One region of the Sphingomonas sandaracina genome, then DNA from elsewhere that is predicted to be linked to it. Evidence: riboswitches for the same ligand, from Rfam matches in the RefSeq annotation. Region 1 holds a riboswitch; the other holds the start of a gene.
What was found. A riboswitch is a leader RNA that binds a small molecule or an ion and turns the genes downstream of it on or off. The one in region 1 is predicted to bind cobalamin.

Region 1 (11,971 bases):
AGTTCGACCTGGAAATCCATCGACGGCAGGAAGTTGTTGTACGACCCGCCATCGGTGAGGAAGCTGTTCTGGTTCGAGATGACGACCGTATAGTCGTTGTCCGAGACCCAATTGATCGCGGCCGGCACCGCCACCAGCGACGTCGAGGTCGACTTGGTGTGCTCGTAGCGCACGCCGGCGACCAATGTGGCCGGTCGATTGGCCAGTTCGCCTTTCCAGGTCACCTGACCATAAGCGGACCAGATCTTTTCGCGGACCCGGTTGTCTTCGTTGGTCGTCACCCCGATCGCGTTGCCGGTGCCGGCATAGAATGGTGACAGGATCGAGTAGATGTTCGCCGCATCGCCACGGAATGCGGTCTGCGATTCCGGATCGTTACCGGGGTCGAAATGCTTGAATTTGCAGACGAGACAAAATGCCTGCAACGCGCCGGGTGCCAACCGTTCGACGTCGCCGGGATTGGTGATGCCCCAATCGCCCAACACCTGCTGCGTCGCGACCCGTGTCTGGTGCATGTTGGTATCACGCAGGTTCCCGCCGAAGTCGAACCGGCTGCCGCCCCCGAGATCCCAACCGAAATCGGCGCGCAGTTCCTTCACGCGCTGGTCCTGCGTGGAGGCGTAGGTACGCCCGATCTGCGATCCGACCTGATTTACCGTCAACGGACCGTTGAGCGTGATGTCCTGCTTCGGAATGTCGCCGGTATAGTCGACCGAGTGCGAGGTCACGACGTTCGCGGCCATGCCGACCAGCGTCGAGCTGTTGCCGTTGGGGTTGTCCGGCCGGCTCGATGCCTTGCTGTAATGGCCGTCGAGGTTGACCGTGAAATTGTCGGTCAGCTCCCACTTGCCGTTGAGGCCGAAATCCTGAACCCGGCTTTTTTGCCCGCGGTTCTGCGCCTCGAATCCTTCGTCCTTGGCGCCATTGATCGTCTCGTGCAGATAGTTTGCGGTGGCGACCACGGGGTTGGCGTCGAATCGTACTTCGTCGAACGGACGGCTGAACCAGTTGGAGAGATCCGAGCGGATTTCCTTCTGCGTGTTCTGCGCGAACAAGGCATCCGCCGTCAGCGTCAGCGTCTCGATCGGCTTGAACTGGACCACCGCCTGGCCGTTGATGCGCTCGCGACTGCCCTCGGCATAATGGTAGCGGCTGTCGTTAGGAAACGCGATGAGCTGGTTCGCGTTGGTGGGGGCGCCGGTGATCTTCGTGCTGCCGTCCCCCTTCGTGAAACCACCGGTCAGGAAGTCGTTGTAGGACATGACGTTCCAGTCGTTGGACGTCGCCGAGATCGAGGTGAAGTTACGCTTCTGGTAGCTGCCGAACAGCGAGACGCCGAACCGGTCGGTCGGGTCGGCCCAGCTTACCACCCCGGACAATTCGGGCGTGACCTTCGATCCGCAATCGAGGCAGCCATCGGTGCTGGTATCGTAGACGCCCTTCGCACCGATACTGCCCGTCAGGCCGCCCTTGCCATCGAGCGGACGGCGGGTGACGACGTTGATCGTCGCGCCGATGCCGCCGGTCGGTACCGACGCACGGCCGGTCTTGTAGACCTCCAGTGTACGGACGCCCTCAGATGCGAGGTTCGAAAAGTCGAACGAGCGGCTCGCGCCCTGTGCGCTGTCCGAATTCTGATCGCCACCGACGACCTGCACGTTCGCGGTGGCCAGCTGGCGACCGTTCAACGTGACGAGATTGTAGCTCGGACCAAAGCCGCGGACGGTGACCAGCGCGCCTTCGCCATTCGTACGGTTGATCGACACGCCGGTGATGCGCTGCAACGATTCGGCGAGGTTCGTGTCGGGGAACTTGCCGATATCCTCGGCGGAAATCGCGTCGACGATGCCGGTCGAGTTGCGCTTGATTGCGATCGACCGTTCGAGGCTGGCCCTTACGCCCGTGACGACGATCTCGTCGCCCGCCGGGGCCTGCGCGGATTCGGATGACGGTGCTGCGGCCGGTGTCGTCAGCTGTCCCGCCGCGGTCGTCGGGTCGGCGGAGGTCCCAGGCGCCGTCGTCGGCTGTGCATTGGTCGCCTCTGCGCCCGTCTGCGTCTGTCCGAACGCAGGTCCGGACACTGTAAGACACGTAGCGAGTGCCACGACGGACGCTGAGCGCGCGAGCGCAGACGAAAGACCTACAGCCTTCATGTTCATCCCCTCTTCCTCGCGATCACCATGACCGCGGCCCCGCACCGCCGATTATTCTTGGCTTGTGCGAGCGCTACCATAACTGGTCATAAGACCTTGGCAATAAGCATTCAATTTGGGAATAGCGTTCGAGGTGCCGAACACTTGCAATTGCTATGATGCAGAGCAAGATGCGGGAGATAATGCCCAATGAATCCGGCGATCTACCTGTTTGCCCGGAGGAGATTAATTCATTTTGGTTGGAAGATCAGGACGCTCGGTGTTCCAGCGCAGTGCGGGTTTGTCGTCCCCACGTCTGACCGCCGCGCAGAAACGCCACCCAGCCATAGATCGCACCGACGTGACGCAGAAGCTGGAAGGTGAACGGCTCGGCGATCGCGGCAATGATGGCGGGCCCGAGCCCGAGCCCTTCGCGCTGCCCTGTCCATCGCTTGTAGATGCCGAGCGACCAGACGTGGAAGCTTAGATCGATGGCGATCTTGACGATCATCACGATCAGGATCGGCAGCGCCAGCGCGAACCGTCCGGTGATCACCAGTCCGATCAGGATCGCGAATGCGGTCAGTCCGTAGATCGGCTGCACGGTATCCAGGGCCTTGACCGGCAACATCCGGGTGCCGAGCCGGCCATAGGCACGGTTTCCGACCATGTCGCGGTTCCAATGCTGCGTCTGGAGGAACCCGCCGAACCAGCGCTGACGCTGTTTGAGGAACGCGGGGATGCTCGCCGGGGCATCGGTTCGCGCCAGTGCCCCGCCCACGACGCGCACCCGCCAGTCGAGCCCGGTATCGTGGGCATGGCGATGGAGCCGGTGGATCAGTTCGTAATCCTCGACCATGCAGTCGGGATCGAAGCCACCGACCGCGATCACCGCGTCGCGCCGGAACGCGGCAAACGCACCGGAGATCAACAACAGACCGTTCAGCCGCATCCACGCGTCGCGCGACAGGAAGTTGCGGACATATTCATAGGACTGGAACCACTCGAACAGCCGACCGCCGAGCCCGGGTCCGCAGATCGGCGCGAGCACACCGGTCGCCGCGACCAGCTCGGGTTCCGCGGCAAAGGCAGCGCGCATCGCCGCGATCGCGCCGGGTTCGAGCAGCGTATCGGCATCAACCGTCAGGACGATCGCCGCGTCGATCCGGACGAGCGCAGCATTGAGCGCCCGCGCCTTGCCACCATGCGGCAATCGCAGCCACGCGATGCGCGTGCCGCCGATATCGACCGACGCGACCTCTCCGGGCAACGGCACGGCGAGCGCATAGCCGTCGCGCATGACCGACGGCGTGGCGTCGTCCGATCCGTCGTCGGCGATCATGATCGTCTCCGGCGGGCGCTCCTGCGCTAGCAACCGGTCGATCGTCAGGCGGATGACGCTGGCCTCGTTGCGCGCCGCGACGATGACGCCGAAACGCGGTGCCGGCCTGCCATCCAGGGCGGGCGGCGGCGCGTAAGCGAGTTCGCGGATCTGCCACGCCGTAAACACCAGCAGCGCGGTATCGTAGAGGATATAGGCGATGCCGACCGACCACACCGCAAGCCCCTGACGGAGGAAGGCTTGCAGCACCAGCACGGCGAATATGAGGGGTACCGCCAAGCCGATCAGGCGGCTGGCGATCGGTACGCGCCGTGGCGACAGGCGCGGCGATTGCGCGGCGAAGATTGCGGTCATCGGTGACATCGCGCGGTGCGTACCGCGGGCCAGATGAATGGGCTATTGCGCAAATCGCGAACGCGGAGGAAAGACCCGCCGCGACGACGAACGAGGCGAAGGCGAATGGTCAGGAAATACACCGGGGTCGCGATCGCGCTGCACTGGCTCGTGGCGTTGGGCATCCTCATCAACGTCGGGCTCGCCTGGGTGTGGCCGTACCTTGCCGACGATCATGTCCGCCCCGTCATCGACCTGCACAAGTCGATCGGCATCACGGTGCTCGGTCTGGCGATCATGCGGCTGCTGTGGCGGCTGACGCACCAGCCGCCCGCGCTGCCGACCCGCTATCAGCGCTGGGAAGTTACGGTATCGCACGTCACGCATTGGCTGCTATACGCGATCATCTTCGCGGTGCCGCTGTCGGGCTGGATCATGGACTCGGCGTGGAAGGATGCCGCGACCCACCCGATGTATCTCTACGGTCTGGTCGAATGGCCGCGAATCGCGTTCGGGTCGATCGATCCCGCAACGCGCGAGACGCTGCATTCTGTGTTCGGCGCCGCGCATGCGTGGCTGGCCTATATCCTTTACCTGCTGGTCGGTCTGCACATCGCGGGGGCGCTCAAGCATGAATGGATCGACGGCCACCGCGAACTCCGCCGGATCGTACCCGGCGCCGGACGAGACTGACGCTGCGCGGGTCAGGATCGCTGCGCCCGTGTGTCCGGGAGCAGGTTGAGCGCCAGGAAGACGATGGCCGCGCCTGCCATTATCGTTCCGACCCACAGGATCGGTCCGAAGACCCAGCCGCGCGCGGCAATCGCCGGGACGAACGCCGCGCCGAGCGTGAGCCAACCCATGGTTCGCAGCCTCGCGCGTCGTGCCGCCGCCGGACAGACCCCGAACCGACGACGGTGATGCACGTCGCTCGACAAACCGAGCAGGAGGAACGCGGCGATCGACAGGATCAGCGGCACGACGGTCATTCGGCGGGTTCCAGCACGCGGGCGTCGGCGGTCCGAGATGCGCGAACGCCCCTGGCCTTCGGTCTATGACGCGCGACACGGTGCGCGACCGCGAGGAACGCAAAGCCGAACAGCGCCATCGTGACGTCGACCCCCGCCATCATCAGGTCGCCGCGTGCCAGCATGACGACGATGCCGCGATCGGTCGCGACGCTGTCGTACAGCGGCAACGACGCCAGCAGCACACCGGTCGCGGTGAAGAGCAGCGGCCACACGTGTCGGGGCTTCGCGACGAATGCCAGGCACGCCGACATCGACCAGACGATGAACAGCATGTTGATCTCCCATTGCGCGCGACCGCCGAGAGCGATCGGCAATAGTCGGTTGGCCCAGAAGAACGATGCGACGCCGAGCGGGAAGCCACCGATCACCGCGACGTTCAGCCGTTCGACCACCCGGAAGCCCAGATGCGGTCGTTCCGGATCGGGCAATCGCTCGCGGCGTTTCACGGTCCACAGGACGAGTCCGCTCGCGACCATCAGCGTGCCCGCGACACCGCACAGGAAATACAGCCACCGCCCGCCATATCCGGCAAAGCGGCCGGCATGCAGTCCGATCATCACGCCTGCGGTCTCGGCCGCCGCGCCGGGTACGGGCGACCGCCAGACGAGGTTCCCGGACACGCCGTCATAGGCCAGTCGCGGTGTTCGCGAGGATAGCATCGAACCGAAGCTCTGGCTCACCGTGACGCGCGCGGCGGCATCGCCGGGATCGCTCACCTCGATGAAACTCGCCGGCGCACCGAGACGATGTTCGGCATCGGCTGCGATCCGTCGCAGATCGATCAGCGGTGCGGCCCGCCCGGTACGTTCGGCCACCGTCGCGCTGGGAAACAGCGCGGACGAAACCACGCGCTCGTCGGTATAATTGGCGACGACCGCCCAGGGCATCAGCAACGCCATCAGCGTGACGAGGCCGGTATAGGTGATCATCAAGTGGAACGGCAGCGCCAGCACCGCCGTGGCGTTGTGCCCGTCCAGCCACGATCGCTGTCCCTTGCCACGGCGCAGCGTGAAGAAATCCTTGAAGATCTTCTTGTGCGTGACGATTCCGCTCAGGATCGCGACGAGCATCATCATCGACGCGAACCCGACGATCCACCGTGCCCAGATCACCGGCATGTAATGAAGATCGAAATGGAAGCGGTAGAAGAACTCGCCGCCGCGCGTGTCGCGGGCGTGCGCGACCTGCCCATTGGCACCGATCAGCGCCTGGGTGTCGCGACGTCCGCGACCGCCGTGCCGCCCCCGCCCCCGTTCCTCGCCGGGCTTGGGCTGTGGTACCCAGAACAGCTGCGCGCCGGGCATCCGGTCCGTCACGATCGGAATGAACCAGCTCTTCGCATCCGGCGCAGTCTTCGCGAGGAACGCCTGCGACCCCGCCAACACGCGCATCGGCTGTTCGATCCGCGCGAGTTCGGGGCGCGTCCACCGGTTGAGCCCTTCGCGCCAGAACGCGAGCGAGCCGGCGACGAACACGAGGAACAGGATCCACCCGAGCAGCATCCCCGACCAGGTGTGCAGGAACGCCTGCGATTGCCGGAAGCCCTTGCTCATGGCCGCCCCGTCGCCGCGATCGAGAGCCCGGTGATCGCCGCCGCAATCCCCGCTGCGGCCGCCAGCGTCCACAGCGCGCGCCAACCGCTGCGCGCGGCGAAAGCCCACATCGCCGCCACCGCGCACAATGCGAGCGCGATCAACGTCGCGGCGACGGTCGCCTCGATGCGCTCGCCCGGCAGGATGCGGGCGAGCGCCATCGCCCACAAACTCGCGGTGGCATAGCCGAGCGGCACGGCGGCGACGATCCGCAGGCCGATATCGCCGCGTCGTGCCCAGCGGGCGCGGGCATGCATGTCGCCTGCCGTCACAGGAAGGTGTACCGCAGCGTCGCGAACGCGGTGCGCGGACTGCCATAGTAATTGCCGCGCCCCGACGAACTGATCCGCGCGTAGTAATCACGATCGAGGACGTTGTTGACGTTCACCGATACGCCCAGCCGCGGCGTCAACGCATAGCCCGCGCGCAGGTCGAGCACGGCGTAGCTCCCCTGGCGAACGATGCTGGACCGGGTGCGGACGGTACCGTCCGGATTGAACACCGCGGCCGTCCCGCCAAAGGTGCTGCCGAACCACGTAAGGCCGCCACCGAGGCTGATGCCGGCAAGCGGTCCGTCCGCCGGCGCGTAATTGGTGAACATCTTCGCCATGTGCTTCGGGACGATCGGCACCAGGCTGATACCCTCGAACAGCGGATTGGCGTCTTCGAGATATTTCGTCCGCGTGTAGCTGTAGCCGCCGTTGATGCGCCAGCCCGGGAGGATCTCGCCGCTCGCCTCGGCCTCGATCCCGCGCGCGCGGACCTTGCCGATCTGGAGGACGCTGGTCGGCAGGTCCGGATCGTTGAACAGCCGGTTCGATTGCATGATCTGATACGCCGCAGCGGACAGCAACAGCCGGTCGCCCATCAGCGACAGCTTGGTCCCCGCCTCGAACTGCTTGCCGGTCAGCGGTTCGATCCGACGTCCATCGGGCCGCGTCCGGCCGACCGGCGGCGCTTGCGGCGTGAAACTGTCGGCATAGCTCGCATAGACGTTGAGCGCGTGCGTGACGTCCCAGACGATGCCGGCATACGGCGTAAAGCGATTGTCGTACCCGTAGCGCGACGCGGCGGGCAGCGGCCCGGTGGGCGTGAGGAGCGTCGTCAGGGTCGTGTCCCACCACGTCAAACGACCACCCCCGACCAATGTCAGCCCCGCGATCGGGCTCAGGCGCATCTGGCCGTACAGGCCGTATTGCTCGACGTCGGTCCCCGAGCCGCCATAGACCTGCAGCACACAATTAGCCGGTGCGGGCGTGATCGCGGTGCCGCTGTCGGGACAGGTCGCGCCGGTACCCTGTACCGGATAATAGGGCAGCGCCCCGTAGGGATCGAGTGGCGGTTCGACCGGGGATACCGGATCATACACGTCGATCCTCGCATAGTTCGACAATCTGGTGGCGAACGCCGTCCCCGAGCTTGCCTGATAATCGGCACCCAGGATCAGCGTCTGGTCGCGCCCGAACAGGGGGAAGCTGCCGATCCCGTTGAAGTCGAACGACCGCGTCCGTTGTTTGCTGTCGCCGCGATAGGCGATGTGGCTGGTGACGCCGTTGGTGGCGGTGACCGGCTGGCTGCCGATATAGCTGTAGATGTCCACCCGATCGACATCGGTGAACAGCCCGGTCGCGCGCAGCGTCCAGCGGTCGCTCACCTTGTGCGTGAGTTCGGCGAACCCGGTCCAGCTCTTGCTCTCGAACCGGTTCCAGTCGGCGCCGAGATAGGTCGACCGGTCAATGTCGAGCAACTGCCCGTCGCTGCCGTCGGCACCGCCGATGATGCCGGGCAGGCCCGACTGGACCGCCGGGCGGAAACGATCATAGTTCCCGCCGACCGTCAGCGTCGTGCGATCGCCGATCTCGAGCGATCCGGTCGCGAACGCGCCGACGCGGTTGCGGTGCGCGGTGTCGAAGAACTGGTCCTGATCGTGCAGCATGGCCCCGACGCGGATGCCGGCCTTCGGGCCGATCGGCGTCGATACGTCGAGTTCGAGCCGGACGTTGTCGTAGCTGCCATAGCCTGCGCTCGCCTGGACCCTGGTCGTATCGAGCGGGCGCTTGCGCACCAGATTGATGCTGCCCGCGGGGTTCCCGGAACCGCTGAACAGTCCGGCCGGGCCACGCAGCACCTCGAGCCGATCGTAGAAGAACAGGTCGGGCACCACCGCCGGGAAGCCTAGGGAGAACGTCGGAACGCCGTCGATCAGGTAATTGTTGATGATGAACCCGCGCGACAGGAACGACGGATCCTCGCTGCCGACGCCGTTGACGGTGATGCCGTTGGTGGCGGTCAGCGCGTCTTCGAGCGTGAACAGGTTCTGCGCCTCGATCTGTTCGCGCTCGATCACCGTGACGGTATTGGGCGTATCCTTGAGCGGCGTTACGGTCTTGCCGATTTCGCGACCGTAACTCTTTCCGACGACGAGGATTTCGTCCGACTTCTGATCTTCGTTCGGCACAGTCAGTTCGTCCGACCGAACCGCTTTATCTTCGGCTATACGCGCAGGCTCTCCGACCAGCGCGGCGCCAGCCAACAATACGCTCATAAAACTCATGCTGAACCCCTTCAATGTCGAGGCCTCTACCGCAGTCGCTTTTGCGAGTCACTATCAATCTAACATTCATGTCATGTTTTGCGGCCAAGGTAGCGACGTGCGGAATTTGATCGCGATCGCGAATTGGCAATCTGTCGGGCGTGCGCTAAGCGACGGACAAGGACCGGCTGAGCCGGACCTTGTTGATCGCGCCGGTGCCTTGCGAAAGGCTTGAATGGGAATGCGGTGCGGGGTTCGTCCCCAAATCCGCGGCTGTCCCTGCAACTGTAAGCGGTGAGCGAGAGTGCCACGCGTCCTTCGCAAGAAGGAGGCCGCCACTGGACCCTGCGCCCGTCGCGCATTCTGGGAAGGCCGCGCATTCGAGCTGTGACCCGTGAGCCAGGAGACCTGCCGGCGATGGGTCGCTCTTGCCTTGGTCCAGGGGATGGCCGCGGCACGGTTCTCCGTCTGAGCGACGAACCTATGCGGCTGGAGCTGCATCGGTGCGTGGCATGGGCATTCGCGCCCGTCCAGCGTCGCGCGTCGATGATCATGCAGGTCCCGCCCATCGTCGCACGGCGCGAGGAGACTAGCATGCCCGATCTGTCCAAGATTCCCGTTACCATCGTCACCGGCTTTCTCGGCGCGGGCAAGACGACGTTGATCAGCCATCTGATCCGCAACGCGGGCGGACGTCGCCTTGCCGTGATCGTCAACGAATTCGGCACGCTGGGGGTGGACGGCGACATCCTCAAGGGTTGCGCGATCCCCGATTGCCCGGCCGAGAACGTCGTCGAACTCGCGAACGGCTGCATCTGCTGCACCGTCGCGGACGACTTCATCCCGACCGTGGAGACGTTGCTCGCGCTTAATCCCCGACCCGACCATATTCTGATCGAGACGTCCGGCCTCGCATTGCCCAAGCCGCTGTTGAAGGCGTTCGACTGGCCGGCGATCCGGTCGCGGATCACCGTCGACGGCGTCATCGCGCTGGCGGATGCCGAAGCGGTCGCGGCGGGTCGCTTCGCGCCGGATCTGGCCGCGGTCGACGAGCAGCGCGCCGCCGACCCGAGCATCGATCATGAAACGCCACTGTCGGAAGTGTTCGAGGATCAACTCGCCTGTGCCGACCTGATCCTGCTGACCAAATGCGACCTTGCCGGCCCGGACGGCATCGCGGCGGCACGCGCCGTGATCGCTGCGGAGACTGCACGACCGTTGCCGATCGTCGAACTGGTCGACGGTATCGTCGACCCGCGCGTCGTTCTCGGGCTCGGCGCGGCGGCCGAAGACGACATCGCCGCGCGTCCCTCGCATCATGACGGCGAGGACGATCACGAGCACGACGATTTCGACAGCATCGTCGTCGAATGGGACACGGTCGAAGACCCCGCGGCACTGACCACGCGGATCGAGGCGCTGGGCGCCGGCGGCGATGTCCTTCGCGTGAAGGGCTACGCCGCCGTCGCGGGCAAGCCGATGCGGTTGCTCGTGCAGGCGGTCGGGGCGCGGGTCCGCGCGCATTACGATCGGCCATGGCGCGCCGACGAGCCGCGTCGCACGCGACTGGTCGTCATCGCCGAGCGGGGACGGCTCGATCCGGACGTGATCGGGGAAGCCTTGGGAGCCTGATCCAGGTGCACGTCGTCTTCCGCGAAAGCCACGGACTGGAGGAGAGCGCTGTCCCCCAGGACCTGGGCCAGAGCACCGCTGATCTCGTCATACTGTCGTTCTCCGACAGCGATCTCGCCGCGTTCAGCGCCGGGTGGCACGAGGCCGTCGCGGCGGGCGATGCAGTGCCAAGCCTGCGTCTCGCCAATCTTGCCGACCTTACGCATCCGCTGTCGGTCGATACCTATGTCGAGCGGACGCTGGCCGGTGCGAAGGCGATCCTGATCCGGCTGATCGGCGGGACGGCCTATTGGTCGTACGGGCTCCAGCAAGTCGAAGCGCTGGCCCGGCGCCGCGGGATCGCGCTAGCCGTGCTTCCCGCCGACGGCCGGCACGACCGCCGGCTGGACGCGGCATCCACCGTTCCGGTCGCGCTGTTGCGGCGCCTGTCGACGCTATGCGATACCGGCGGTGCGGGTGCGTCACGCGAGGCGCTGGCGCAGTTCGCCTCCGCATCGGGTCTGCATGCCGAAACGAAGCGGACGGCGGGCGAAATGCCGTCAGTCGGCGGATGGCGACCGGACGCTGGCATCGCCTGCCCGGCGGCATTCCTGTTCCAGTCGTCGAAGCCGCGCATCCTGCTGGTGTTCTATCGATCCTATCTGACGGCGCAGGACCTGGATCCGGTCGCCGCGTTGCTTGGCGCGTTCACCTCGCGCGGATACGACGTGCTGGGGTTGTTCGTGCCGTCGTTGAAGGACGGTGACGGCAGCGGTTGGTTGCGACGCTGGGTAGGCGCGCTCGGCCCCGTCGCGATCGTGAACGCTACCGCGTTTTCGGGCAGGGGCAACGACGACACGACACCGCTCGACGGGGCGAACGTCCCCGTCTTCCAGGTCGCGCTGGCGACGTCCGATCGAGCCGCGTGGCGCGATGCGCCTCGCGGTCTGTCCCCTGCCGACCTAGCCATGCATGTGGTCCTGCCCGAGGTCGACGGACGAATCTTCGCGGGCGTCGTAAGCTTCAAGGAAGCGGCCTCGCCCGACCTCGACCTGCAATATGCGCGCCGGGAGCACTGCGCCGATGCCGAGCGCGTCGATGCCATCGCCGCGCGGGTCGACGGCTGGATCGCGCTGGCGGCCAAGCCTGCAGCCGAGCGACGTCCGGCTATCATCCTGTCGACCTATCCCGGCAAAGCGCACCAGATGGCGCACGCGGTCGGGCTGGATGCCCTGACGTCGGTCGATGCGATTCTGGCGGATCTGGCGCACGCCGGGTATGCGCTGGGTCCTGCGGACGATCTGGCGACTGCGCTCGGATCGCGGCATATCGACTGGCCGGTCGCCGCGTACCGCGTTGCGCTGGCCGCCCTGCCCGCCTCGCTGCAAGCCGAACTG
Region 2 (11,971 bases), on a different contig from region 1:
TGGCTATCAGGGGCCGGGGGCGCTGGCCGGGACGGTCGAACTCGAAAGCGCGACGCCTGGCGACCTGACGCCGTTCCAGGGCAGCATCGCCTATGGCAGTCGCGACTCGGTCGATGCGCAGGGCTCGGCGGCGCTGGTCCGCGAGGGCGGGTTCGCGACGCTGTCCGGCGCGTATGCGCGCGGCGACGGTTTCACGCCGACGGTGGCCGACAGTCGCGGGATCGTCGATCGGCCCGCGCCGTACGAGCAGGCGTCGGGCGCGATCAGGACCGTCGTCGGGATCGGCGCGAAGACGGAGTTGCAGGTGAACGCCAGCGCCTTCACCGACCGGCGTGATCGTGGGTCCGAGTTCACCGACAACAAGAGCGAAGGCGCAGACGCCAGCGTCAGGCTGATCGGCCGCGGCGACTGGGGCTATTCCGCGCTCGCCTATCTGCAGACGCGCGCGTTCGCGAGCAGCTTCAACAGCATCAATGCCGCGCGAACGACCGCGATCCAGTCGCTCGACCAGTATAATACGCCGGCCACCGGGCTGGGCGGGCGGATCGAGATCCTGCCGCCGCTGGGCAAGAGCATCACGCTGCGGCTGGGCGCCGACCTGCGCGACGTCAGCGGCAAGACGCAGGAACTCTACACCTTCGTCGCGGCGGTACCGACACGGCGACGCGAGGCGGGCGGCGGCACGACCACGACGGGCTTGTTCGCCGATGGCAGCCTGGTCGCTGGAGATGTGACCTTCAGCCTTGGCGGGCGGCTGGACTGGTGGACGATCGACGACGGCTATTTGTCCGAACGGCCGCTGGCGGGGGGCGCGGCACTCACCGACCAGCGCTATGCCAACCGCGACGGCAGCGAGACGACTGGCCGCGCGGGTATCGCCTACCAGCCCGTCGAGGCGATCACGCTGCGCGCCGCGGGGTATCGCGGCTGGCGGTTGCCGACGCTCAACGAACTGTACCGGCCGTTCCGCGTCGGCAACGATGCGACTGCGGCGAACGCGTCGCTGTCGCCCGAACGGCTAACCGGGGTCGAGGGCGGCGTCACGCTGGCGCCTGTATCGGGCGTGAGTCTTGCCGCGACCTATTTCTACAACCGGGTGACGGACGCGATCGCCAACGTCACGACGACCAGCCCAGCGCAGGTCCTTCCTGGCGTGACGACCTACCGCGTCCGTCAGAATCTCGATGCGATCCGCGCACATGGGTTCGAACTCGATGCGTCGTATCGGCCGGCTTCGGGGACTATCCCGTTCGGCGTGCAGGCATCCTGGTCGCACACCAATTCGACCGTCGAAGGTTCGGGGATCACCGCGGCGCTTGACGGTCTGCGCCCTGCGCAGACGCCGCGCGACGCTGTGTCGGGGACGATCGACTGGCGGCACGATGCAGCGGCGCTGTCGCTGACCGTGCGGCATGTCGGCCGGCAGTTCGACGACGACCAGAACAGCCGGGTGCTCGCGCCCGCGACCACGCTCGACGCGTATGCTGCACTCCCCGTCATGCGGTCGCTGATCGCCGAACTGCGTGCCGAAAACATGCTGAACGAACGGGTCGAGGCGGGGATCAGCGGCGGCAACATCGTTGAGCGCGCGACGCCGCGGACGATCTGGGTCGGGCTCCGCTATGGCTTGCGTTGACCCGTGTCTGGGCTGCGACTAATGGCGGGCGCGTGAAGGGCTCCCGGCGACGGGATCAAAAGGGAAGTCGGTGCGCGGGAGGGTCGTCATGATCCGATCCGCAAGACCGACGCTGTACCCGCAACTGTGACCGGATAGCGGCCACCCCGATACGCCACTGGGTGAAGACCTGGGAAGGCGGGGTGGACGCGGCGACCCGGAAGCCAGGAGACCTGCCTCTCACGGTCGATCCACTGCGCGGGCGGGTGCTCCGGCGCGGACGAGTAGCTCCGTCGTGACGGGGCATCCTCGCGCGAGAGACGTCTGGCCGCCCTGCGAATGGTCGCAGGCGGTCTTGTTCAGGACGTGCCCATGACGAAATTCTTTCTTTTCCTGACCGCCGCGACGATCGCATCGCCCGCATATGCACAGGCCGTTCCCGACGCCGATACGCCCGAACTGGTCGTGACCGCCGCGCGCGTCGCGCAACCCGCGAGCGAAGTCGGCCAGGCGGTGACCGTGATCGACCGCGCCGAGATCGAGCGCCGCCAGACGACCGTGGTGTCCGATCTGCTCGCGACCACGCCCGGCGTCACCGTCACCCGCAACGGCTCGATCGGCGCGCTGACTAGCGTGCGGATCCGCGGCGCCGAAGCCGACCAGACCCTGGTCGTGATCGACGGCGTCCGCGTCAACGATCCGTCCTCGACCGGTGGCGGCTTCAACTTCGCCAACCTCCTGTCGAGCTCGGTCGAGCGGATCGAGGTGTTGCGCGGGCCCAACTCGGTACCGTGGGGCAGCCAGGCGATCGGTGGCGTCGTCAACATCATCACCGCGGCGCCGACCGAAGGCGTGCAGGCGCGCGCAAACGCCGAATATGGTTATGCCGACGGCGTGTTCGCGAGTGCAGGCGTATCGGGCGCGAAGGGGCCGGTATCCGGCTCGCTGACCGGGGGCTATCTGCGGACCGACGGCATCTCGTCGGCGGCAAGCGGCACCGAGCGCGATGGCTACCGCCAATATGGCGCGGCAGGGCGGTTGGGCGTCGAATTCGCGCCGGGCATCGGCCTCGACCTGCGCGGCTATTATGCGGACAGCAAGGTCGACATCGATGGGTTCCCGGCACCCGATTTTGCCCTCGCCGACGACCCCGAATATTCGAAGACCCAGGAACTCTATGGCTATGCCGGTCTTCATGCCAACTTCGCCGACGGCCGGTTCAACAATCGCGTGGCGTTCACGATCGCCGACATCAACCGCGACAATTACGATCCGACCTTCGGCGCGGACCCGAGCTTCATCGGGCGCGGCCGCAGCGAACGCTATGAGTATCAGGGCGACTTCCGGCCACTCGACCAAGTCCGCGTCGTCGCGGGCGTCGAGCGCGAGAACAGCCGCTACAGTGACGGGTTCGCGTCTGCCGACACCGGCATCACCAGCGTCTACGGCCAGTTGATCGTCAAGCCGGTCGATATCCTCACGCTGACCGGCGGCGTCCGCAACGACGATCACGACGATTTCGGCAGCCGTACGACGTTCGGCGCGAACGCGGCGCTGGCGTTGCGCACCGGCACGACGTTCCGCGCCAGCTATGGCGAAGGCTTCAAGGCACCGACCCTGTATCAGCTGTTCTCGGATTTCGGGAACCGCGGTCTCGATCCGGAAACGGCGCGCAATTTCGATGTCGGCGCGGAACAGGCGTTTCTCGGCAACCGTGCGCGCGTCGGCGTCACCTATTTTAACCGACGCACGCGCAACCAGATCGACTTCCGCGCGTGCAGCGACGCGGAGCAGGCGACGACCGGCTCGATCTGCGTCGATCGCCCGTTCGGCGTCTATGCGAACATTGCCCGCGCCGAGGCCGACGGTGCCGAGTTCACGTTGGCACTACGCCCGGTCGATGCGCTGACGCTGACCGCGAACTACAGCTATATCCGCACCGAAAACCGCTCGATCGGCGACGATTTCGGCAAGACCCTCGCGCGGCGGCCGACCCAGACCGCCAGCGTCAACGCCGATTACCGGTTCCCGTTCGGGCTGTCGATCGGCGGCACGGTTACGATGGTCGGCGACAGTTTCGACGACTCCGCCAATGCGGTGCGGCTCGATGGCTATGCGCTCGGCGGCGTCCGGGCGGAGTTCCCGATCGGCGATCGGTTCGCCGTCTATGGCCGCGTCGATAACGTCACCGACGCGTCGTACCAGACGATCGCGGGCTACGGCACCTATGGTCGAGCGGCCTATGGCGGCGTCCGGCTGCGCTTGAAGTGAGCCGCGAGGCGATCCTCCTGACGTTGCTCGCCGCGTTGACGCTCGGAGGCTGCTCCGTGCCGCCGGGCGGACGCGGCGGCGGGGGGATCGTCTCGACTAACCCGTGCGTCGATGCGGTGCTGGTGCGGATCGTGCCCGCATCGCGGATCGCGGCGATCAGCCATCATTCGCAGGATCCGGGCGGCACCTCGATCCCGCTCGACGTCGCGCGGCGGTTTCGCGCGACCGCCGGCACCGCGGAGGAAGTGATCGCGCTGCACCCCGATCTCGTCATCGCCAGCACCTATACGCCCGCGGCGACGCAGGCGGCGTATGCGCGGGCCGGGCTGAAGACGTTGCTGCTCGGCATCCCCGACTCGATCGCGGAGAGCCAGGCGCAGGTCACGCAGATCGCCGATGCGGTCGGCGCGCCGGCCAGTGGTGCGCGGATCAATGCCGACATCGATCGCGCCGTCGCCAAATGGAGCCGCCGCGCCGCCGATCCGCCCAGCGCCCTGCTGTATATCACCGGCGATCTGGCGACCGGCGGCAGCACGTTGCTCAACGACATGATGACCCGCGTCGGGTTGCGCAACGCGGCGGTGCGCTACGGCCTGACGCATACCGGCACGCTGTCGGCGGAGACGATCGTCACCCGGCCCCCCGATGTTGTCATCGCCTCCGAGCGTGTCGGGCGCGGCGCAGCGCTGCGGCACCGGCTCTTGCCGACCACGCCGCAAGCGGTGTTTCCGCGTGTGCTCATCAACTGCGGCGGCCCCACCATCCCGCGTGCACTCGAGCGGCTCGCCGCGATCCGGGCGGGGGTATGATGCACGCACGACGCATTGGGGATGCTATCCCTAAACACCACCCCGGCGGAGGCCGGGACCCAGTTGGAGAGGCCGGAATAATCGAGCGCTGCTCGCAGTTACGATCGTCCCCCAACTGGGCCCCGGCCTTCGCCGGGGTGGCGGCCGTGCGTGGAGCGCCTCCATCTGCGGACCAGACACAATGACCCGCCCCCTCAAACTGCTCGCGCTCGGCGCGCTCGTGATCGCGCTGTTCGGCCTGTCGCTTGGCTGCGGCAAGGTGTGGGTGCCGCCGGCCGCCTGGTTCTCCGCCGATCCGCGCTGGTGGATCATCCTCGAGCTGCGCCTGCCGCGCGCAGTGCTCGGCCTCGCGCTCGGGGCGACGCTCGGTCTGTCGGGCGCGGTGCTGCAGGGGTATCTGCGCAATCCGCTGGCGGACCCGGCGGTGGTCGGCGTCTCGTCGGTCGCTGCACTCGCTGCGGTGGCCGCGATCGTCTTCGGGGTCGGTACCGGACCCGGCATCTTCGTGGCGGCGATGCTGGGGGCGGGTGGCGCGGTCGCGTTGCTCGCCGCACTGACCTGGCGATCGCCGAGCGCGATCACCTTCATCCTCGCCGGGACCGTGCTGACCAGCCTCGCCGGCGCGCTCACCGCGTTCCTGATCTCGATCGCGCCGAACCCCTATGCGGTGGCGGAGGTCATGGACTGGCTGATGGGCGCACTGACCGATCGAGGCTGGACCGACGTGCAATCCGCGCTGCCGCCGATGCTGCTCGGTACGATCCTGCTGCTGACGACCGGCCGATCGCTCGATTCGCTGTCGCTCGGCGAGGTGGCGGCGCGGTCGCTCGGCGTGCGGATGGGCCGCATCCGCGTGCTCGTCGTGCTGGGAACCGGGCTCGTCGTCGGGGCGGGCGTGGCCGTGACCGGCGTCATCGGTTTCGTCGGCCTGGTCGTACCGCACATGCTGCGACCGATTTTCGGGCACCGACCCGGCGCGTTGCTGCTGCCGTCGGCGCTGGGCGGCGCGGCGCTCGTCCTTGCCGCCGACAGCCTGGTGCGGCTTGCGCCAGGGGCAGGCGAAGTGCGGCTGGGCGTTGCGATGGCGATGATCGGCGCGCCGTTCTTCCTCGGGCTGCTGTTCAGGGAACGGGGGCGCGAGTGGATCTGATCGTCGATCGGCTGAGCGTCAGGCTCGGCAAGCGCACCGTGCTGCACGACATATCCGCGCATCTGCGCCCCGGTCGCGTGACCGCGATCCTCGGCCCTAATGGCGCCGGCAAGAGCACCCTGGTCAAGGCCGCGGCCGCGCTCGTCGGGTATGCGTCGGGCAGCGTCAGGCTCGACACGCACGACGTGCGGTCGATGGACCCGAGGGTGCGGGCGCGCGCGATCGGCTATCTGCCGCAGGATGCGACGGTGCACTGGAACATCGTCGCGCGCGACGTCTTGGCGCTCGGCCGGCTGCCGCACCGGGGCGCGCATGCCGGGGCGTCGCTTGCCGATCACGCGGCGATCGAGCGCGCGCTGCACGATACGGAGACGACGCATCTGGCGGATCGCCCGATCGCCGAGCTGTCCGGCGGCGAGCGCGCCCGCGTCCTGCTCGCGCGCGTGCTGGCCGGGGAACCGCGCTGGCTGCTGGCCGACGAACCGCTCGCCAGCCTCGATCCGTCGCACCAGATCGACCTGCTCGCCCGCCTGCGTACCTATGCGGCGGGCGGGGCGGGCGTGGCGATCGTCCTCCACGATCTCGTCCAGGCCCAGCGCACCGCTGACGACGCCCTCCTGATCGCCGACGGTCGTGTTGTGGCGTTCGGTCCGGTCGCCGACGTGCTCACGCCTAGCTCGCTCGCGGAGGTTTTCGGCGTGCGGGTCGCGCTGCTCGACGACGGGGGCAATCGTCTCTTCGTGCCGGTCGGCCGCATCGAACCGGCATAGACGGTCGACGCGCCCGGTTCGGCGCACTATCCCGCGCCGGGTGATCGATATTCCTGCCCCGCTCCGTCTGCGCCTCGATGGCGACGCGCTCGTCCAGAACTGGCGCACGCTCGACAATATGAGCGGGAGCGCCGCGTGCGGTGCCGCGATCAAGGCAAATGGATACGGCCTCGGCGCGATCGAGGTCGCACGCCGCCTCGCTGCGGCTGGTTGCCGCGATTTCTTCGTCTCCAACTGGCAGGAAGCAGCCGACCTCGCACCGCTCGGGCTGAATGTGTCCGTCCTCCACGGCATCCGCGACGAGGACATGGCGGCCGCCTCGGCCGGGTTCGCCCGCCCGGTCCTGAATACCGCGGGCCAGGTCGCGCACTGGAAAGCCGCGGGCGGCGGCGCTTGCGACGTCATGGTCGACACCGGCATGAACCGCCTCGGCGTGTCGGCGGACGACATCGCAGGCGGCCTGCTCGACGGCCTCTACATCGAGACGCTGATGAGCCATCTAGCGTGCGCCGACGAGGACTTGCCGATGAACGCACGCCAGCGCGATCGGTTTGCGGCGCTCGCAGGCGCGACATCGGCGCGCCGCATGAGCCTGGCGAACTCCGCCGGCATCGCGCTCGAAGGCTACGCGTTCGACCTGACGCGCCCTGGGCTGGCGTTGTATGGCGGCGTCCCGCGTGGCGATCTGGCCGATGCGATCCGTCAGGTCGTCGTCCCCGAGGCGCAGATCCTGCAACGCCGCCGCGTCCGCGCGGGCGAGACAGTAGGGTACAATGCGACCTGGGCCGCGCCAACCGACACCGAAGTGGCGATCCTCAATCTCGGCTATGCCGACGGGTATTTCCGGGGCTTCTCGAATGTTGGTGCCGCGTCGGCGGGCGGCATCACGATGCCCGTCATCGGCCGCGTGTCGATGGATCTGGTCGCCATCGACGTGACTAAGATGCCAGAGGCCGGCGAAGGAGAATGGCTCACGCTGGACTTCGCATTGCCCGAAGCCGCTGCGCTATCTGCAATGTCGCAATATGAACTGCTGACCAGTCTTGGCGGACGCTATTCGCGCGTTTGGAACTGACGAACGGGCCGTAAGGCGCCGCGGGCGGCTACCATTACCGACATCGGTTCAAAAAAAGAAGGCCGCCCCGTCAGGAGCGGCCTTTCCAGTTTTATCGGCGGATCAGAACTTGGCTTCGAAGCCAGCGTACATGAACCGGCCAACATTCTCGTAGATGCCCTGCGCCCCGGTCGTGCCGGTGATGTCGTAGGGCGGCTGGCGATCGAACACGTTGTCCATGCCGGCATAGAAGCGGAACTTGTCCGTGACGTCCGCGCCGACACGGAGATTGTGATAGGTCACGTCCGGGTAGAAGCTGAATGGGAACGCATCTGGATCGCGGGCCGGGCGGCCCTGAACCGAATTTTGCGTCTCATATTCGGCTGCGACCGTCTGCTTGCCGATGTAACGCATGTTGTAGTTCAGGTCGAACTTCCCGAAGTCGAAGTTCGCAGTGAACGAACCCGACCATTCGGGATCGCCGACCTCGAACTTCTGCTGGTCGATGTAATCCGGCAGGTTGATGTCGGTGTAGTTGTCGCGGTTGATCAGATAGCTGACGATCCCACGAAGTGTGACCTTGGCGCCGCCGATGTCGTGGCTGTAGCTCAGGTCGGCATCGATGCCGGACGTTTTCTGCTTGGCGAAGTTGAACGGCCCCGACAGGAACGACTGGCCGGTTGCCGGGAACGAGATCTGCGCACCACCATTGGTGACGCCGGTCTGCCCGGCGAACGTACCGTTCGGATTACGCGTCAGTGCCGCGCAATACTGATTGTTGATGCCGCTCGGGCTGTCGTAGCACTGATTGATGATCGTCTGCGGCGCGAGCGCGAAGATCACATTGTTGATCTTGATGTTGTAGTAGTCGACCGACAGGATAAGACCCGGGATCATGCTCGGCTGGAGGATGACACCGCCTGTGAAGCTGTCGGCGGTTTCTTCGCGTAGGTTCGGGTTGCTGCCGTTCAGGCCGCTGATGCCGGACGTTGGCACGTTGGTGAACGGCTCGGTGATCCCGTTGAACGTCTGGGTCGTGGGAACGCCTGCCGCTGCGCAATTGGCGACCCGGTTCGCGCCGTTGCGGATATTGCTCTGGCTGCACGGATCGCTCAGGCCGTTGAGGAAGGTCTGGCTAGGTGCCGAGAACAGATCCCCCTGCGTCGGAGCACGGACCGAGCGGGCATAGCTGCCGCGAACGCGAATGTCGCGGACCGGCGACCACGTCAGACCGGCATTATACGAATACACCGTGCCGGTCGCGCCGATGTTATAGTCCGAAACGCGGCCTGCACCGTCGATTGTCAGTTCCTGGAAGAACGGCACGTCCTTCAGCAGCGGAATACGAATTTCGCCATATGCTTCCTTTACGACCTGCGCCGGCGGATCGAAGATCGGAATGGCGTTCAGGAAGGTCGCACCGCTCCGCGTAACCTCGTCGAAGGCGGAATAGGACGTCTCGCGGCGATATTCGCCACCGATCGAGAAAGCGATCGGGCCCCCCGGCAGTTCGAACAGCTGCGAAAGGTCACCTGATACGAACGCGGTTGCGTCATACTGGTCGGCCTTCTGGCGGCGAGTCGAGTTCACGACGAAATAGTTCAGTGCCGAAGCGCTCGGTGCACCCTGGCCGAACAGGTTGACGGGAACGCAGCTCGCGTCGTCATTGGCCGTGCTCGCATCGGCGTTGATGCCGCAGACGATGTTGCCACCAGCATTGCGGACCGCATCCTGCGAGTTCTTGAACTTCTGGATGTTTACGTTGCCCTGAGTCGCATAGAACGTGTCGAGATGGCCGTAGTTAAACGCGACCTCATAGCGCCAATCGCTGTTGAACGTGCCCTCGACGCCGGCAACGATACGGTAGGTCTCGCGACGATGGTTTTCGCCACGCGCGCCGAAATCGACGTTGATGCGCTGGGCCTGGAACGTGGTGGCGCCGGGCGCCAGCGTCTGGGCGAGTACCGAGCGCGCCTGGTCGTTAAGGAATGGATTGTTGACGTTGTAGATTGCGGGCAGCGTGCCCTGCAGGAACGTCGGCTGGCCTTCCTGAACCGCGTCGACGCGGACATATTTTGCCTCGACGAACGGACGGAACGCGTCCGAGACGTCGTAGTGCGCCAGGAGGTTCGCCGAATAGCGCTTGATGCCGGGCTGCAGCTGACCAGTCAGGCGCTGCGAGGACCCGAGGCCACCGATCGCATTGCCCGAACCGAACGGACGGAAGTCCTTCACGACGTTGTTCGGAACGAGGTTGCCCGAATTGTCGAACACGAACACGCGACCTAGCGCCGCGCCCGTGTTGCTGTTCTCGCCGGTGCAGTTGAAGGCGCGGCGAGCGGTGACGGCAGCGTTGCCGGCCACTGCGGTCGGGCAGGCCGACGTGATCGCTCCACCTTCGGAGATCGCAATGTTGCGGACGTTGGTGAGGAAGGCCGTGTCGGGCACGCCGTTGCCGACGCCCGGCTCGGTGAGTACGTTCTCGGTCAGGTTGAACTGGCGACGGCCGGTCGTGCTGTAGCGGCTGCGATCGGTAAAATAGAGCGCGTCGGATTCACTGTATTCGACCGATGCAGCAATGTTGCCACGACCCTCTCCGAAGTTCTTGCCGCCGGTCAGGCTGCCGAAATACGAGGGGCGATCGCCGCGCGACGTGACACCGCTCTGGCCACGCAGGCGCAGGCCCTCGTAGTCGCGCTTGAGGACGAAGTTGACGGCGCCTGCGACGGCGTCGGAACCGTAAACTGCCGAGTTGCCACCGGTCACGACGTCGACGCGTTCGGTCAGGTCGACCGGAATGGTGTTGACGTCCACCCGGTTTTCACCGGGAGTTGAGGTCACGTGACGGCGACCGTTGACCAGGACGAGCGTCCGGTTGGTGCCCAGGCCGCGCAGATCGAGTGCGTTGATACCAGCCGTGCCGATGAAGCGCGTCGAGTTCGACCCGCTAAAGGTCGCCCGCAGCGATGGCAACTTGTTCAGCGTATCGCCAAGCGAGACTTCGCCCGTCTGGGTCAATTCCTGAATGCTGAGCGACGTGATCGGCGACGGCGAGTCGAGGTTCGGGCGGGCAATGCGCGACCCCGTGACCACGATCGCGTCATTCTCCGGCGCTTCTGCAGCTTCTGCTGCGGCTTGCGTGCCGGTTTCCATCACCGCGCCGTCCGTGGCCGAGGGCGCGGTCTGCGCCAAGGCCCATGTCGGCAGCATCACTGCGCCCGTTGCTAGGATCGTCGCGGATAGAAAGTCGCGTGCTCTAAACAATTACAGTCCCCCGTTATCGGCCAGTTTGCCGGTATGGGGGTCATACAGCCGTTAACTACGGCTGCTGGCAAGCATACGTTCAGGTCCGCGGATTACCGACAAGCGTTTGTAACGCATTGTGACAAAATCGTCACATTGCGCCACGTCCGATAGCGCTACCGATACAAAATTACGCCATTTGTGTGTTTTACCGTTCCAAACACATAGCAATGCCCATGCCGCCGCCGATGCACAGCGTCGCCAGCCCGCGCTTCGCATCGCGCTTCTGCATTTCGTAGATCAGCGTCGTCAGGACGCGGGCGCCGCTCGCGCCGATGGGGTGGCCGATCGCGATCGCGCCGCCGTTGACGTTGACCTTGCTCGCGTCCCAGCCGAGTTCCTTGCCGACCGACAGGGCCTGTGCGGCGAAGGCTTCGTTGGCTTCGATCAGGTCGAGGTCGGCGAGCGTCCAGCCGGCCTTTTCAAGCGCGCGCCTGGTGGCGGGGACGGGGCCGATGCCCATGACCGACGGATCGACGCCAGCCGACGCCCAGCTCTTGATCGTCGCCAGGATGGTCGAGCCGCGGCGTTCGGCTTCGTCGCGGCGCATCATCACGAGCGCGGCGGCGCCGTCGTTGAGGCCGCTTGCATTCGCTGCCGTGACCGTGCCGTCCTTCTTGAAAGCGGGTTTCACGCCGGAGACGCTCTCGATCGTCGCGCCCGCGCGGATGTACTCGTCGTCGGCGACCACGGTGTCGCCCTTGCGGCCCTTGATCGTGACCGGTGCGATCTCGTCCTTGAAACGGCCCGCGCCGCGCGCCGCTTCGGCCTTGTTCTGTGAGGCGACGGAGAAGGCGTCCTGTTCGCCGCGCGTGACCTGGTATTGCTCGGCGAGATTTTCGGCGGTGATGCCCATGTGATAGCCGTTGAAGACGTCGGTCAGGCCGTCGCTGACCATCGTGTCGACGAGGCTGAGGGTGCCCATCTTCTGGCCGCCGCGGATCGACTGCGCGTGGGCGGAGAGCGACATCGATTCCTGACCGCCGGCGACGACGATGG

Region 2: another riboswitch for cobalamin. It lies ahead of U1707_RS14005 (TonB-dependent receptor plug domain-containing protein); the one in region 1 lies ahead of cobW (cobalamin biosynthesis protein CobW).

The regions. Positions count from the first base shown of each region.
Region 1 covers NZ_JAXOJK010000001.1:207,454-219,424, reverse strand. The annotation lists gene U1707_RS00855 (TonB-dependent receptor) at 1-2,153, opposite strand, end outside; gene U1707_RS00850 (glycosyltransferase family 2 protein) at 2,401-3,828, opposite strand; gene U1707_RS00845 (cytochrome b) at 3,934-4,500, shown strand; gene U1707_RS00840 (DUF3325 domain-containing protein) at 4,512-4,796, opposite strand; gene U1707_RS00835 (PepSY-associated TM helix domain-containing protein) at 4,793-6,391, opposite strand; gene U1707_RS00830 (hypothetical protein) at 6,388-6,687, opposite strand; gene U1707_RS00825 (TonB-dependent siderophore receptor) at 6,699-8,984, opposite strand; cobalamin riboswitch at 9,160-9,393, shown strand; gene cobW (cobalamin biosynthesis protein CobW) at 9,558-10,595, shown strand; gene cobN (cobaltochelatase subunit CobN) at 10,601-11,971, shown strand, end outside.
Region 2 covers NZ_JAXOJK010000004.1:244,683-256,653, forward strand. The annotation lists gene U1707_RS14000 (TonB-dependent receptor) at 1-1,636, shown strand, start outside; cobalamin riboswitch at 1,657-1,870, shown strand; gene U1707_RS14005 (TonB-dependent receptor plug domain-containing protein) at 1,988-3,886, shown strand; gene U1707_RS14010 (ABC transporter substrate-binding protein) at 3,883-4,695, shown strand; gene U1707_RS14015 (FecCD family ABC transporter permease) at 4,877-5,845, shown strand; gene U1707_RS14020 (ABC transporter ATP-binding protein) at 5,836-6,615, shown strand; gene alr (alanine racemase) at 6,665-7,690, shown strand; gene U1707_RS14030 (TonB-dependent receptor domain-containing protein) at 7,793-10,879, opposite strand; gene U1707_RS14035 (acetyl-CoA C-acetyltransferase) at 11,121-11,971, opposite strand, start outside.